Regions from separate parts of the Vibrio sp. 1580 genome, predicted to be linked through region 1. Evidence: riboswitches for the same ligand, from Rfam matches in the RefSeq annotation. Region 1 holds a riboswitch; the other holds the start of a gene.

Region 1 (7,461 bases):
GAAGAAGCAAAACGTTTATTCGAAGATGCCAACGAGTTACTTGATCGAGTTGAGCGAGAAGGCCTGTTAAAAGCGCGTGGAATGTGTGGCTTATTCCCTGCTGCGAGCGTGGGGGACGACATTGAAGTTTATGCTGATGAAACTCGTACCGACGTTGTGAAAGTATTACGTAACTTGCGACAACAGACCGAGAAACCAAAAGGATTCAACTATTGTTTATCCGACTACATCGCACCTAAAGAGTCGGGTAAACATGATTGGATAGGGGCATTTGCTGTCACTGGTGGTATTGGTGAACGAGAGCTTGCTGATGAATACAAAGCACAGGGAGATGATTACAACGCAATTATGATTCAAGCGGTGGCGGATCGCCTAGCCGAAGCGTTTGCTGAGTATTTGCATGAGCGTGTCCGTAAAGAAATTTGGGGTTATGCTGCGGATGAAGATTTATCTAACGATGATCTCATTCGTGAAAAATACCAAGGTATTCGCCCTGCACCAGGTTATCCAGCGTGCCCTGAGCATACTGAAAAAGGACCGCTTTGGGAGCTACTTAATGCGGAAGAGAATATTGGCATGACTCTAACCTCCAGCTATGCAATGTATCCGGGTGCGTCAGTATCTGGTTGGTACTTCTCTCATCCTGACTCACGTTACTTTGCGATCGCACAGATCCAAGAAGATCAGCTAGAGAGTTACGCCGATCGTAAGGGGTGGGATAGGATCGAGGCTGAAAAATGGTTAGGGCCAAACATTAATGGTTAAATTGATGTTTACCTCGTCCAAATATAACAACTAATGAAACAACAAAGGGCTGCAGATACGCAGCCCTTTGTTTTATTGAGTTGAACTTACTTCTCAAACAACTCCGTGTGGAGTTTTTGTATGGCTTGTTTCGATACCGATTCATGGAGCAAGAAGCATAAGTTGTGAGGGCTAGCGCCATAACAAATCATGCGTAGGTTAAAATCTTCTAGCGTGCCAAAAACCTGTTTCGCGTAGCCTTTACTCTCACTCATGTTGTTACCAATGAGAGCAACGAGGCATAGGTCATGTTCAACTTCTACCTTACATAACTCTTCTAACTCTTCTCGTGCAGCTTGCGGCAGCTGTGGTGCTCCGCCAGATGTATCAGTTTGATCAAGTGTTAACGATACACTGATTTCAGATGTCGTGATCAAATCGACAGAGATCTTATGCTTTGCAAGGATCTCAAAGACCTTTGCTAAGAAACCGTATGCGTGGAACATATTGGCGCTGCGTAGCGTTACCATGGTTTGGTTACAACGCAAAGCTAGCGCACGGAATAACGGTGAGCTTTCGACTTGGTGGCGAATCCAAGTTCCCCCTTTTTCAGGCTCTTTCGATGACCCCACAAATACCGGAATGTCGTGGCGCAATGCAGGTACTAGCGTAGAAGGGTGAAGGATTTTAGCGCCAAAGTTAGCCATTTCTGAAGCTTCACTAAAGCTGATCTCAGGAATTGGTGAGGCTTTTGGCGCAATTCGCGGATCTGTTGTGTAGATGCCCGGAACATCAGTCCAGATTTCTAACCCTGCCGCTTTGACGCTCTCAGCAATTAAGGCGGCGCTGTAATCGCTGCCTCCTCGACCTAGTGTTGTTGTATTACCGGCTTCGTCAGATCCTATGAAGCCTTGAGTAACAACAACGGATTGTTGGCAAAGTGGTACGAGTTTATCTTGCGCAAGCGTCGAAATTGCTTCAATGTTTGGCTCTGCGCGACCAAAGTTGTCATCAGTACGCAGCACATCGCGGATATCAAAGCGCACAGCTTGAATGCCTCGCTCACACATTAACTGAGTTAGAATATGCGTCGACATGAGTTCGCCACATGCGACTAAATGATCGGTTAACTTCGCACTAGCTTGGATAGATGCAGCCTCGGCCAGGCTGGTTACGGTATCTAATATGCCATACACCTCGGCAGCAGTTTTCGTGCTGTCTTCGAGCTGAGTTAAAATGGCGTCATGAATGTTGGCCAGATTTTGCAGCAGCTCAGTACGGTGCGTTTGATCCTGAACACCGTTGGCGAGTTCTACCAATAGGCTGGTGACGCCAGAGCAAGCGCTGCTCACGACCAGGCGAGTATTTGGATTGTTTTCGATAATGGTGGCGCAACGACTCATTGCCTCAAAGTTGGCAACACTGGTTCCACCGAATTTAGCTACGTTAAATGCGCTCACTGCGTTCTCCCACGACTTCCTAAAAAATTGTACATCCAATGTTTAGTGAGAAAAGGAACAGAGCAAAAAGAGAGGTATTTAGAATGCTATTTGAAAAATTTACCCTCAGAAGCCCTTCATCAGACTGCGCTGATGACAGTTGATGGGATTCAGCCCAATTCAACCGACAAGTCAAATCCTGCAACTTTGACTTACCTCGGCACTACTCCCCCTCAATGATTGGTGTTGGAATTGCGGTTCCACAAATCATCTACCTGGGTAGCGCTCCTCTTCTACATAAAGCTCAAACATTGAACGGTTTTGAGGCCTTAATGTCAATCAATATTTCAACCTTTATGGTGTTTTTTATTAACGATTTTGTGACACTGGTTTGACCTCCATACTTACGGCTAATTGCTGATAGAGGAAAAATCTATTAGGGTGAAGAACCCTACACCTGAGCCATGTTATTGAATAGAACTTTTAGAATGCTCAGGATAAAAGATAATCAAGGAGCTGACATGTCGATCCAAAGCTTTATTCCGCCTCACCGTATTTTAATGGGACCTGGTCCTTCTGATATTTATCCTCAAGTGTTACAAGCACTAAGCCGTCCTACTGTAGGTCACCTTGATCCTCTGTTTATCGGTATGATGGATGAGCTCAAGCAGCTATTGAAGTATGCCTTTCAAACTGACAATGAGTTCACTATTGCGGTTTCAGCGCCAGGTAGTGCAGGGATGGAAACCTGCTTTGTAAACTTGATCGAGAAAGGCGACAAAGTGATCGTCTGCCGTAACGGTGTATTTGGTGAACGCATGCGCGAAAATGTCGTCCGTGCTGGTGGCGAAGTTGTTATCGTCGATGATGAGTGGGGGACGCCTGTTTCCATTGATAAAGTCGAGCAAGCACTCGAACAGCACCCAGATACAAAAATTCTTGCTTTTGTGCATGCGGAAACCTCAACTGGTGCAGTCAGTGATGCTCAAGCATTGAGTAAGCTGGCGAAACAGCATAATGCATTATCTATTGTTGATGCGGTGACGTCACTTGGTGGTGTGCCGTTAAAAGTGGATGAGTGGCAACTGGATGCGGTTTACTCTGGCAGTCAAAAATGTTTGTCATGTGTACCAGGGCTCTCACCAGTGACGTTTTCTCCTGCCGCGATTGAAAAGATTCAAGCAAGAACAACACCAGTACAGAGTTGGTTCCTCGATCAGAGTTTAGTTTTGGGGTATTGGAGTGGAGAAGGCAAGCGTAGTTACCATCATACGGCGCCAGTTAATAGCTTGTATGCGCTTCATGAAGCTTTATTGATACTGAAAAATGAAGGATTAGAAAACGCTTGGGCTCGTCACCAACTGATGCATGAAAAACTCAAAAATGGCTTACAAAAGTTAGGCTTTGAATTTGTTGTGGACGAAGCCCATCGGTTGCCACAATTAAATGCGATTTACGTGCCTGAAGGAGTTGATGAAGCAAAAGTTCGTGCTCACTTGCTAGAAACCTATAACCTAGAAATTGGTGCAGGCCTTGGGGCATTAGCTGGTAAAGCGTGGCGTATTGGCTTAATGGGTTACGGCGCTCGATCTGAAAACGTTGCGCTGTGCTTAAAAGCGTTAGAAGAGTCACTCACTGAATAAAATCATACAGCAATGAGATAAAGAAAAGCGAAGGTCATCCCTTCGCTTTTTGGTATTTATTACTCAGCTCCTGAAGTGGGGGCTGGTGAGGCAGATATTGCTTGAGAAGGTGGCTGGTAATTGACGTCACTGAAATCAATCTTCGGGAACAAAAACTGCGCTTCAGCTCTAATTTGCTCCGCTTTACTTGAGTCATCTAAGCCTTGGTAGGCCAAAATCAAATTATTATAAAATGCAGGGCGAGGCTTATCTTTGATGATTTTTAGCGACCAATCGATATAAGGCTGAATCAAGGTTGCGTCTTGTTGGTACAGCCCAAGGTTTAAAAACGTGCTATAGACATCCCAATCAAACCTGTCTTTCCAAACTACAGGGTTACTGACTTGATTCAGAATATCAGGGTTAGTTGGTCTAGTGGTCTCAAACTTCGTCAATACATAATTCGTATGTAATGCGCTTACCATGTAAAACGTAAACGCAACGGGAAGTACCAAACTAAAAACACGCAGCAAGCTTTTGGTTACATTACTAAAGCCGACTTGTCGATAACGAGAGACGCGCTGATCGACCCAGTACAGTAGGATAACGAAGATCAACCAATGCACGAGAGAGTGGTAGAAAGGGTATTCCAGTTGTGAGTGCAATACGATAGGTATAAACAAGGCCAGCAACGCAAGACGAGTTCCGCGTTTGGCTTGATAGATTCGATACAGTACCAGTGCCATCGCTAAGAAGATGCCGAGTATTGGCAGCAAGCCACCTTCTACTCCCCAGTAAAGCAGCTCGTTATGCGGATGATCCATGGCTGGCAAACCAGCTGGGTAATTCTCATTTAGGGCATGTTGACGAGCCGTATACAGCATGTACTCAGATTCAAACTTACCATATCCATAACCAGTAAAAGGCTTTTCAATCACCATGTCTAATGTTTGCGGAAAAGTATACGCTCGAGGAGACTCCATATTTACTTTTTCTGCGGCTAACCCACCTCCATCAGGAAAGGCAAGATGCATGACAACGACTGAGAGTAAGAGCCCACTTACAAGTGACACAACCCAGCGGATAAAGCGCCCTTTGGTTGCAAAGCGGTACATGTATGGAATGACCAACAACACGGCGATGACCGAGGCTAACCAACCAGTGCGTGAAGCCAACGCCACAATTAGTGGTAAAGTTAAAACTGGTACGGCATAGAGAAGGTAAACATCGCTTAACTTACGATCGTATTTGTAGGGCTGACGTGCAAGTAAATAGCTGGCAATCACCAACCCTGTCGCAAGAAAACTGGCCATTACATTGGGCTGTTGGAAAATACCATAAGGACGATTGGCCACCGTGTCGTAACCAAACGGATTGCCTGGTTTGAGATACAGATATTGTGTCAAACCAAAAATGGCTTCGATAACAACCGCAAGGACAATGAACCATAATAGGCGTTGGCGATGTTTATTACTGAAATGAAATTGTTGTAAAACAATAAAGAACAGGACACCACACCACAGGCCTATGAGCTTATTGGCTGCCAAGCTGCTATTCGCATTTGGGTACAGAATGGGCACTGTCATGATAAGAGCACTAATGAACAAGCCGATGGTTAGTTTTGAGTAACGTAGCACTCGATTATTCGCTAGTTGGTAACACCCAATGCCTAATGCAAAGCTAAAAGCAATCCAAGTTGTCGCATTGAACGAAAGCGAAAGCCCCGAACCGCCGGGGTTGGGCATGAAAAAGTGCATTGCCAACACAAATAGTGTTGCCAAGGCAATGAGAAACTTGCGATTGAGGGGAACCTGTACTTTTTCGGGAGAAAGCTTTGTTCCACTTACATGTATAGTAGCCATAGTTATTGCGTTGTTTTGAATGAAAAAAGACCAGCACTTGCTGGTCTCGATACTTTACCTGTTTTTTCTACTTCAACATAGGCTTGAGGAAGTGAGCTGTGTGCGAACCCTCGATTTGCGACACATCTTCCGGAGTGCCTTGAGCGATTATCTCGCCGCCACCTTGACCCCCTTCAGGACCAAGATCGATAATCCAGTCCGCAGTCTTAATGACGTCCAGGTTATGCTCGATCACCACGACAGTATTTCCGTGGTCGCGAAGTCTGTGCAGTACAGTGAGCAACTGCTGGATATCATGGAAGTGAAGGCCGGTTGTTGGTTCATCCAAAATGTACAAGGTTTTTCCTGTATCACGTTTGGATAGCTCTCGCGCCAGTTTCACACGCTGTGCTTCACCACCGGAGAGTGTTGTTGCCGCTTGACCCAATCGTATGTACGACAAACCGACATCCATCAGTGTTTGTAGTTTGCGAGCGATGGCAGGAACTGGATCGAAGAAGGTGCGTGCATCTTCGACCGTCATTTCTAGCACTTCATCAATAGTTTTACCTTTGTAACGTACTTCGAGCGTTTCACGGTTGTAGCGTTTACCTTTACACACATCACATGGCACATAAACATCTGGTAGGAAGTGCATTTCTACTTTGATAACACCGTCACCCTGACAGGCCTCACAACGACCACCGCGTACGTTAAAACTAAAACGGCCCGGTTTGTAACCGCGAGAACGCGACTCCTGTGTGCCTGCAAACAGTTCACGGATTGGGGTAAAGATCCCCGTATAGGTTGCAGGGTTAGAGCGAGGTGTACGGCCAATTGGGCTTTGATCGATATCGATGACTTTATCGAAGTGCTCTAGACCTTTAATCGATTTATAAGGTGAAGGCTGAGCCGTTGTCGCTCCGTTAAGTTGGGTATGCGCAATTTTAAAGAAAGTATCATTAATCAGCGTTGATTTACCTGAGCCAGATACTCCTGTAATACAGCTGAATAACCCAACAGGAATTGAAAGGTTAACGTTTTTAAGGTTATTACCTGTAGCGCCTAATAGCTCAACCGTTTTTTTCGGATCTCGCGGCGTGCGATCTTTCGGTACTGCGATTTCTTTAACACCACTTAAGTACTGACCTGTCAGAGAATTCGGATTCGCGACTATCTCTTCCATGGTGCCTTCCGCAACAACATTACCACCATGTACGCCAGCACCAGGACCAATATCTATGACATGATCTGCACAGCGAATCGCATCTTCATCGTGTTCTACCACAAGTACGGTATTACCTAAATCGCGCAAATGAGTCAGTGTTTTTAGGAGTCGTTCGTTATCACGCTGGTGGAGGCCAATCGACGGTTCATCTAAGACGTACATGACACCAACAAGACCTGCACCAATTTGGCTTGCTAAACGAATACGTTGAGCTTCACCGCCTGATAAGGTTTCAGCACTGCGTGATAAGTTTAGGTAGTTCAAACCGACGTTAACTAAGAATTGCAGACGGTCGTTGATTTCCTTCATCACTTTTTCAGCGATTTGGGCGCGTTGACCTTCCAGTTTCAAGGAATGGAAGAATTCCAATGCATCAGCAATGCTGAGTTCAACAATCTCAGGTAGTGTCGTATCAGCAATAAACACGTTACGTGCTTCAAGGCGTAGACGAGTACCGCCACAGCTTGAACAAGATTTAGTGGAGATGTATTTTGCAAGCTCTTCACGGACAGAGTTGGATTCTGTATCACGATAGCGACGTTCTAGGGTATTCAGAATACCTTCGAATGGATGGCGTTTAACGCGAA
Region 2 (7,461 bases), on a different contig from region 1:
ATAATGTAACGAGTAATTTCACTGCCTGATGGTGTGCTATCAATCCCTTTAACCAAGCATTCTAGGCCGAGCTTTAGATCGGCTTCGCGACCGAATACGCCAACTGTGTTAGCAGGGTTCGTGCTCAAAATAGCGTTGATTGATGTTTCAAAAGCATCTTGATCACAATGTCCGTTTCTCGCTACCTGTTGAACTAAAGCAACAGCTTGGCAAATCCCAGCGAAAGCGATAGTACGGTCATAAAGTGTATTCGCCACGTAACGACTCCTAAGCTTGAGAATATTTAATGCGTTGCTCGATGATGCCGCCACCTAGGCACACGTCACCTTTGTAGAACACTGCTGATTGACCTGGAGTTACAGCAATTTGTGGCTCGTCAAAGATAACTTTAATGTTTTCATCATCGATAGGGATGATTGTACAAGGAATATCTTCCTGACGGTAACGAGTTTTCACTGTGCACTTCATAACATCGCGAATTGGCTCACGATCTACCCAGTGAAGTTGTGATGCAAGTAGACCTTCTGATTTCAACATTGGATGGTCTTTACCTTGAACGGCAATCAAAACGTTACGTTCTAGATCTTTCTCACCAACGAACCATGGGTCCTCGTTACCACCGCCGCCTTTACGGCCACCAATGTGTAGACCTTTACGCTGACCAAGCGTGTGGTACATCAGGCCTTGGTGTTGACCAATCACTTCGCCTTCTGGCGTCTCGATATTACCAGGCTGAGCTGGAAGGTAGCGACCCAGGAATTCCGTAAACTTGCGTTCACCGATGAAACAAATACCAGTTGAATCTTTCTTCTTCGCAGTAATTAGGTCTTGTTCTTCCGCAATGCGGCGTACTTCTGGTTTCTCTAGGTCACCAACAGGGAATAGGCTACGTGCGATTTGCTCGTTGCTTAATGTGTACAGGAAGTAGCTTTGATCTTTGTTGCCATCTAGACCACGCAGCATCTGTGGTTTTTCACCATTTTCTGGGAAAGAGCGACGCACATAGTGGCCCATTGCAATGTAATCAGCATCAAGTACTTCATCAGCGAATTCTAGGAATGCTTTGAACTTGATTTCTTTGTTACAAAGAATGTCAGGGTTCGGAGTACGGCCAGCTTTGTATTCAGCAAGGAAGTACTCAAATACGTTATCCCAGTATTCGGCAGCAAAGTTGATAGTGTGTAGGTGGATGCCTAGCTTGTCACATACTGCCTGAGCGTCAGCAAGATCTTCTGCCGCTGTACAATATTCTTCGTTGTCATCTTCTTCCCAGTTCTTCATGAAAAGGCCTTCTACTTGGTAGCCTTGCTGCTTTAGAAGATACGCGGAAACAGATGAATCAACGCCGCCGGACATACCGACGATGACTTTCTTTTGGCTGTTATCAGACATTACTAAACACCACTTAAATAAACGGGATGCAGATTCTATCAGAATCCACAGACCGGTGACAGATCCGAGATCGAAATCACAATTCGTTTCGCTGGATTTTTCTTCAACAAAGATTCGAACGAGTAATTTCGCAAGTATAGAAGAGGTATATATGGCATAGTTGGCCAAAATCCAAGAGGAAACACCAAATGACAGAAGAAAACCAACTTATGCAAGAAAGTGAGTTGATTGAAATTGTTGAAAATCAGCTCGAAGATGGCAACCCGCTTAAAGTAAAAGAAACCCTTATGCGTTTAATGATGACTGGCACACCACGTGAAGATGCGGTTGCGATGATGGCATGTGCGATGTCAATTGAGATTTTTGATGTAATGAAGAATGAAGGTGAGTTCAACCTAAAGCGTTATAGCGAGCACCTTGAGCAACTACCAGATCTCAGCTTTATGGAAGGTGAATAAGCCACCTAAAAGAAAAAAGTAGTCAGCAAACGTTTGCTATAATCGCTTTTATTGCTGCTTTATTATTAGCGGTATAGAATCCGCTCTCCTTTTCATCCCCTTACTCAGACTGACAATATGAAATTTCCTGGACAACGCAAATCGAAGCACTATTTTCCTGTTCATGCTCGTGACCCGCTGGTGAGCCAAGCACAAGAAAGCAAGAAGATGACGCGCACTCACATCATTGGTATTGACCAAACCTTGGTTGATATTGAAGCAAAAGTTACAACGGATGTGATTGAAAAGTACGGTCTGAGTAAAGGTCACTCTTTGGTTATCGATGACGAAAGAGCAGAAGAGTTATACCAGCAACTGAAAGAAGAGAACTTGATTACCAATGAGTATGCGGGCGGTACAATTGGTAACACGCTACATAACTACTCCGTGCTAGCTGATGACCGCTCCACACTACTTGGAGTGATGAGCCAGGATATTAAGATTGGCAGCTACGGTTACCGTTATCTTTGTAATACATCAAGCCGCATGGACTTGAACTACCTACAAGGTGTAGATGGTGCAATTGGCCGTTGTTTTGCTCTTATCACAGAAGACGGTGAACGTACTTTTGCTATCAGCGAAGGGCAAATGAACCAACTCCATCCTGATAGCATTCCAGAGAAAATCTTTAAAAATGCATCAGCACTTGTACTGACGTCATATCTAGTACGTTGCAAAGACGGCGACCCAATGCCGGAAGCAACAATGAAAGCGATTGAGTACGCGAAAAAGAATGATGTGCCTGTTGTTCTGACTTTAGGCACAAAGTTTGTTATTCAAGATGACCCTAAATATTGGCAAGAATTCATTCGAGATAACGTTTCAGTCGTTGCGATGAATGAAGATGAAGCAGAAGCTCTGACGGGGGAATCTGATCCACTTGCTGCGTCTGATAAAACATTGGAGTGGGCTGATCTAGTATTGTGCACGGCGGGTCCTGTAGGTCTATTTATGGCTGGGTATACGGAAGATAGCGCGAAGCGCGAAACTTCTTTGCCATTGCTTCCAGGGTCAATTGCTGAATTTAATCGTTATGAATTTAGTCGCCCGGCGAAAAAAGACTCATGCGAGACGCCAATAAAAGTGTACTCGCATATCTCGCCATATATGGGTGGCCCAGAAAAAATTAAGAATACAAATGGCGCAGGTGATGCCGCGTTATCTGCTGTTCTTCATGATATGGCAGCAAATAAATACCATAAAGAAAATGTGCCTAATTCAAGCAAGCACAGTAACGAGTATTTAACTTACTCTTCTTTTTCTCAAGTCTGCAAATACGCAAACCGCGCGAGCTACGAAGTTCTCGTGCAACATTCACCACGATTGTCGCGCGGACTTCCTGAGCGAGAAGATAGTCTAGAAGAAGCATACTGGGAACGTTAATACGAAGCGATTTAATTAACTATTCTGTAACTAAAGTAAAAGGCACATTAAGAAATGTGCCTTTTTTATTTGTAATGGTTTAAATAAAAAAGGCTCCCTATGGGAGCCTTTTAAAAAATAGCACGGATCTAGATTAGGAACTCATCCAGAGATTTACCTGCATCAAGTTGCTCTTGAATCGCCGAAGGTGTACGACCTTGGCCAGTCCAAGTTTTCTCATTACCGTTTGAATCTGTGTATTTGTATTTAGCAGGGCGAGGTGCGCGCTTCGCTTTGCCTTTCGTCTTAGTTTCGCCAGATAGCGCAGTAATAAGTGCTTCTACGTCAATACCGTCTTGAGCGATTTTCTCAGCAATCTCTGCAAGCTTAGCTTCTTGCTCTGCTTGTGCTGCGCGTTCTGCTTCTTCTGCTTCACGACGCTCATCTACGACAGTAGTGAGTTTATCTAGAGCTTCTTCCAATTGTTCTAGAGTCAGCTCACGAGAAAATGCACGAAGGCTACGGATATTTAGAAGGGTTTTAGTCAGCTCTGACATAACGATTCCTATTAAAAGGTTAATGTGTTGGGCACTTTTTATCGTTACGATTAAATAATGCCAATCTATAAATAAACAAAGAGTCCTTATATTTAACTTTATCTTTTCCTTATGTGCAAATGCTAAATCAAGATTTTGTTTAAATTTGACTATTTTTTAAAGCAATTAATATTATTACACTCGAAATAAATCATTATTAGATGAGAACTAAAATCAACAATCATTATTGTATAGAGAGAGTGACAGCTTGGCTTTTTATAGAAAAATTTGAGTTATTACTTAAAAATATGAAGCATCCATCTTTAATGCTGTGTCATATATCCTTAATTTATTGATATAAGATAAACCATGATATTTCTAAGGTAGTAATAATGTTTCATAAATAACATGATTGATGTGATTTCAGTTGCACAAAACTTATGGAAGTAGGCAAGGTTTATAAATTATCTCAGTCATTATTTATTTGTTTAATTTAGTTTGATGTGTTGCATTGACTCTCATCATAAGTACAATGGCTGCCACCTGATGCAATATTGCAGACAATTTGTTGTTAATTTGTACAGTTAGTGGTTAATTGTTTGTTGTTGCCGTAGAGGCGCGGTCTCGAAGAGTAGCTATTATTGGGGTGATGCCAATGAATAATAGTGGAAGGCGAAGATTGCCGAAGTAAGTAACTCATCAAAGTTACTTGCTGGGGTTGTATCTGAAAGGAACAACACTGCCATAGTATATATTCACATTAAACTATGGAGCGCTACTGTAGGGTTGGGTGGAGTGTTCGCTTCCCTGTCGCTAAGTTCAACATGAGCACGTATCGTATGCTACGTGACTTGTCTGCAGTAGATCTCTAGCCAAACTTTGGTTTTTGAAGATCATGAATTTAATAGATTTTTCTAGTTCTCCTGTTTCATTATTGCCACCTATTGTCGCTTTGACTTTGGCGATTTTGACTCGACGTGTATTAGTTTCCTTGGGTGTAGGTATCGTGCTAGGTGCGGTGCTACTTAATAGCTGGTCTATCAGCGACACCGCAGGTTACGTCAGTTCTCAAGTTTCTTCTGTCTTTATTGAAGATGGCGGAATTAACACTTGGAACATGAGCATTGTTGGTTTCCTAATCTTATTAGGTATGACAACAGCTTTATTAACGCTATCTGGCGGTACTCGTGCTTTTGCTGAATGGGCACAATCTCGAGTGAAGAGTAAACGCGGCTCCAAACTTCTTGCCGCCTTTTTAGGCGTATTCATTTTTGTCGATGATTACTTTAATAGCCTTGCTGTTGGTGCGATCTCTCGCCCAGTAACCGATCGCTTTTATGTGTCTCGCGCTAAGCTTGCGTACATTCTAGACTCAACCGCTGCTCCAATGTGTGTAATTATGCCTGCTTCTAGCTGGGGTGCTTACATTATTACTATTATTGGCGGGATCTTAGTCTCACATGGGATCACAGAGTATTCGGCTCTTGGCGCATATGTTCGTCTTATTCCAATGAACTTCTACGCCGTTTTTGCGCTGCTAATGGTGTTCGCTGTTGCGTGGTTTGGTCTTGATATTGGTAAAATGCGTGAGCATGAGATCTCTGCATCGCAAGGTCGTGGCTTTGATAAAGACAAAGAAAATGACTCGCAAGAAGCGCATGACCTAAACGAAGAGCTAGATATCCGTGAAAGTGAAAAGGGTAAAGTGTCAGATTTGATACTTCCTATCGTGACGCTGATTATCGCGACTATCGCTTCAATGCTTTACACGGGTGGCCAAGCATTGGCTGCTGATGGTAAGGAGTTTGCGCTTCTTGGTGCTTTTGAAAATACAGATGTAGGTACATCACTAATCTACGGTAGCTTGCTTGGCTTAGCAGTTGCACTGTTTACTGTTGTGAAGCAAGGTCTACCAATGGCTGAGATCGCACGTACACTTTGGATTGGTGCTAAGTCTATGTTTGGTGCGATTCTAATCTTAGTATTTGCCTGGACCATTGGTTCTGTTATCGGTGATATGAAGACTGGTACTTACCTTTCGACAATGGCGCAGGGCAATATCAACCCTCATTGGCTCCCAGTTATCCTATTCTTGTTGTCTGGCCTGATGGCGTTCTCAACAGGTACTTCATGGGGTACGTTCGGCATCATGCTTCCAATCGCTGGAGACATGGCTGGCGCAACAGACGTAGCGCTAATGCTACCGATGCTGAGTGCGGTTTTAGCTGGTGCGGTATTCGGTGACCATTGTTCACCAATCTCAGATACGACTATCTTGTCATCGACGGGTGCACGTTGTAACCACATTGATCACGTATCAACACAGCTACCTTATGCATTATCAGTCGCGCTTGTTTCATGCGTCGGCTTTATTGCCCTTGGTATGACTGCTTCAATAGCGTTCTCGTTCATTGCAGCGTCGATAACATTCGTTATCGTTTGCGCTATTTTGTCATGGCTTTCAAAGTCTAAAATAGCGTCTTGCCAGAGTGCGTAATTCACTGATTTAAAAAGTAAATTTATAGGAGGCTTCGGCCTCCTTTTTTATTTGTATTATACAATTCGAATTTTTTTAAAATTAAGGGTTGAAAAAAGTAATCAGCTTGGTTAGTGTGGTTGGTAACAAAGCAAATGAGAAGAGCCTTGAAATAAGTATGCGTAATTTTGTAATGAACATTCATCACCATCATCACCCAATCTAGTCTTTCGGGCGATGTACGCATACCCGGGAGGCAGGAAACTCCCGGAGGTAAAATCAAAGTAAAAGCAGATTTTAAACCCTCGGGAGACTTCAATCTCCCGAGGGTTTTTTAGTTTTATTAGTTTGAAAAATACTTAGATATCAAAATCTTGCATAGGGACAAAGCAATGCAAACACAACGTTTAAGAATCGCAATTCAGAAAAAAGGTCGTCTTAGCAAAGAGAGTCAAGCTCTACTAAAACAGTGCGGCGTAAAGTTCAACGTAATGGGCGAGCGTTTAGTTGTCCATTCTGAAAATATGCCAATTGATTTACTCTTGGTTCGTGACGACGACATCCCAGGTTTAATTATGGATGGCGTGGTTGACCTTGGCTTTATTGGCGAAAATGAACTAGAAGAAGTTCGCCTTGACCGCAAAGCATTAGGTGAACCCTGCGAGTTTGTTCAGCTTCGTCGACTTGATTTTGGTGGCTGTCGTTTATCTATCGCAATCGACAAGGACGAAGAGTACAACGGTCCACAAGACTTAGCTGGCAAGCGTATTGCTACAACGTATCCTCAACTTCTAAAAGCGTACATGGATGAAGCCGGCGTTCCATTCTCTACATGTATGCTGACAGGCTCTGTAGAAGTTGCCCCTCGCGCGGGTCTCGCTGATGCTATCGCTGATTTGGTTTCTACAGGTGCAACACTGGAAGCGAACGGCCTTAAAGAAGCTGAAATTATCTTCAAATCAAAAGCGACATTGATTCAACGCACTGGTGAGTTCGACGCAGACAAAGTGGCGCTAATCGAAAAGCTGTTAACTCGCATGCAAGGCGTGCAGCAAGCGAAAGAATCTAAGTACATTATGCTTCACGCCCCAGCAGAGAAGTTAGATCAAATTAAAGCACTACTGCCAGGTGCTGAAGACCCAACTGTTCTTCCTCTTTCTGCAGATAAGCAGAAAATGGCTGTTCACTTAGTGAGTTC

The links. A riboswitch is a leader RNA that binds a small molecule or an ion and turns the genes downstream of it on or off. The one in region 1 is predicted to bind lysine.
Region 2: it holds a riboswitch for lysine, as region 1 does, so the genes downstream of both, tet(35) (tetracycline efflux Na+/H+ antiporter family transporter Tet(35)) here and lysC (lysine-sensitive aspartokinase 3) in region 1, are expected to answer to the same signal.

The regions. Positions count from the first base shown of each region.
Region 1 is NZ_JAWOVT010000014.1:86,961-94,421, reverse strand. It holds gene metH (methionine synthase) at 1-765, shown strand, start outside; gene lysC (lysine-sensitive aspartokinase 3) at 852-2,204, opposite strand; lysine riboswitch at 2,306-2,484, opposite strand; gene R7093_RS19910 (pyridoxal-phosphate-dependent aminotransferase family protein) at 2,705-3,826, shown strand; gene R7093_RS19905 (PglL family O-oligosaccharyltransferase) at 3,886-5,667, opposite strand; gene uvrA (excinuclease ABC subunit UvrA) at 5,735-7,461, opposite strand, start outside.
Region 2 is NZ_JAWOVT010000007.1:129,441-136,901, reverse strand. It holds gene hflD (high frequency lysogenization protein HflD) at 1-257, opposite strand, end outside; gene mnmA (tRNA 2-thiouridine(34) synthase MnmA) at 268-1,392, opposite strand; gene R7093_RS13175 (hypothetical protein) at 1,581-1,850, shown strand; gene R7093_RS13170 (inosine/guanosine kinase) at 1,968-3,272, shown strand; gene R7093_RS13165 (H-NS family nucleoid-associated regulatory protein) at 3,401-3,808, opposite strand; lysine riboswitch at 4,391-4,573, shown strand; gene tet(35) (tetracycline efflux Na+/H+ antiporter family transporter Tet(35)) at 4,683-6,284, shown strand; His leader region at 6,465-6,602, shown strand; gene hisG (ATP phosphoribosyltransferase) at 6,656-7,461, shown strand, end outside.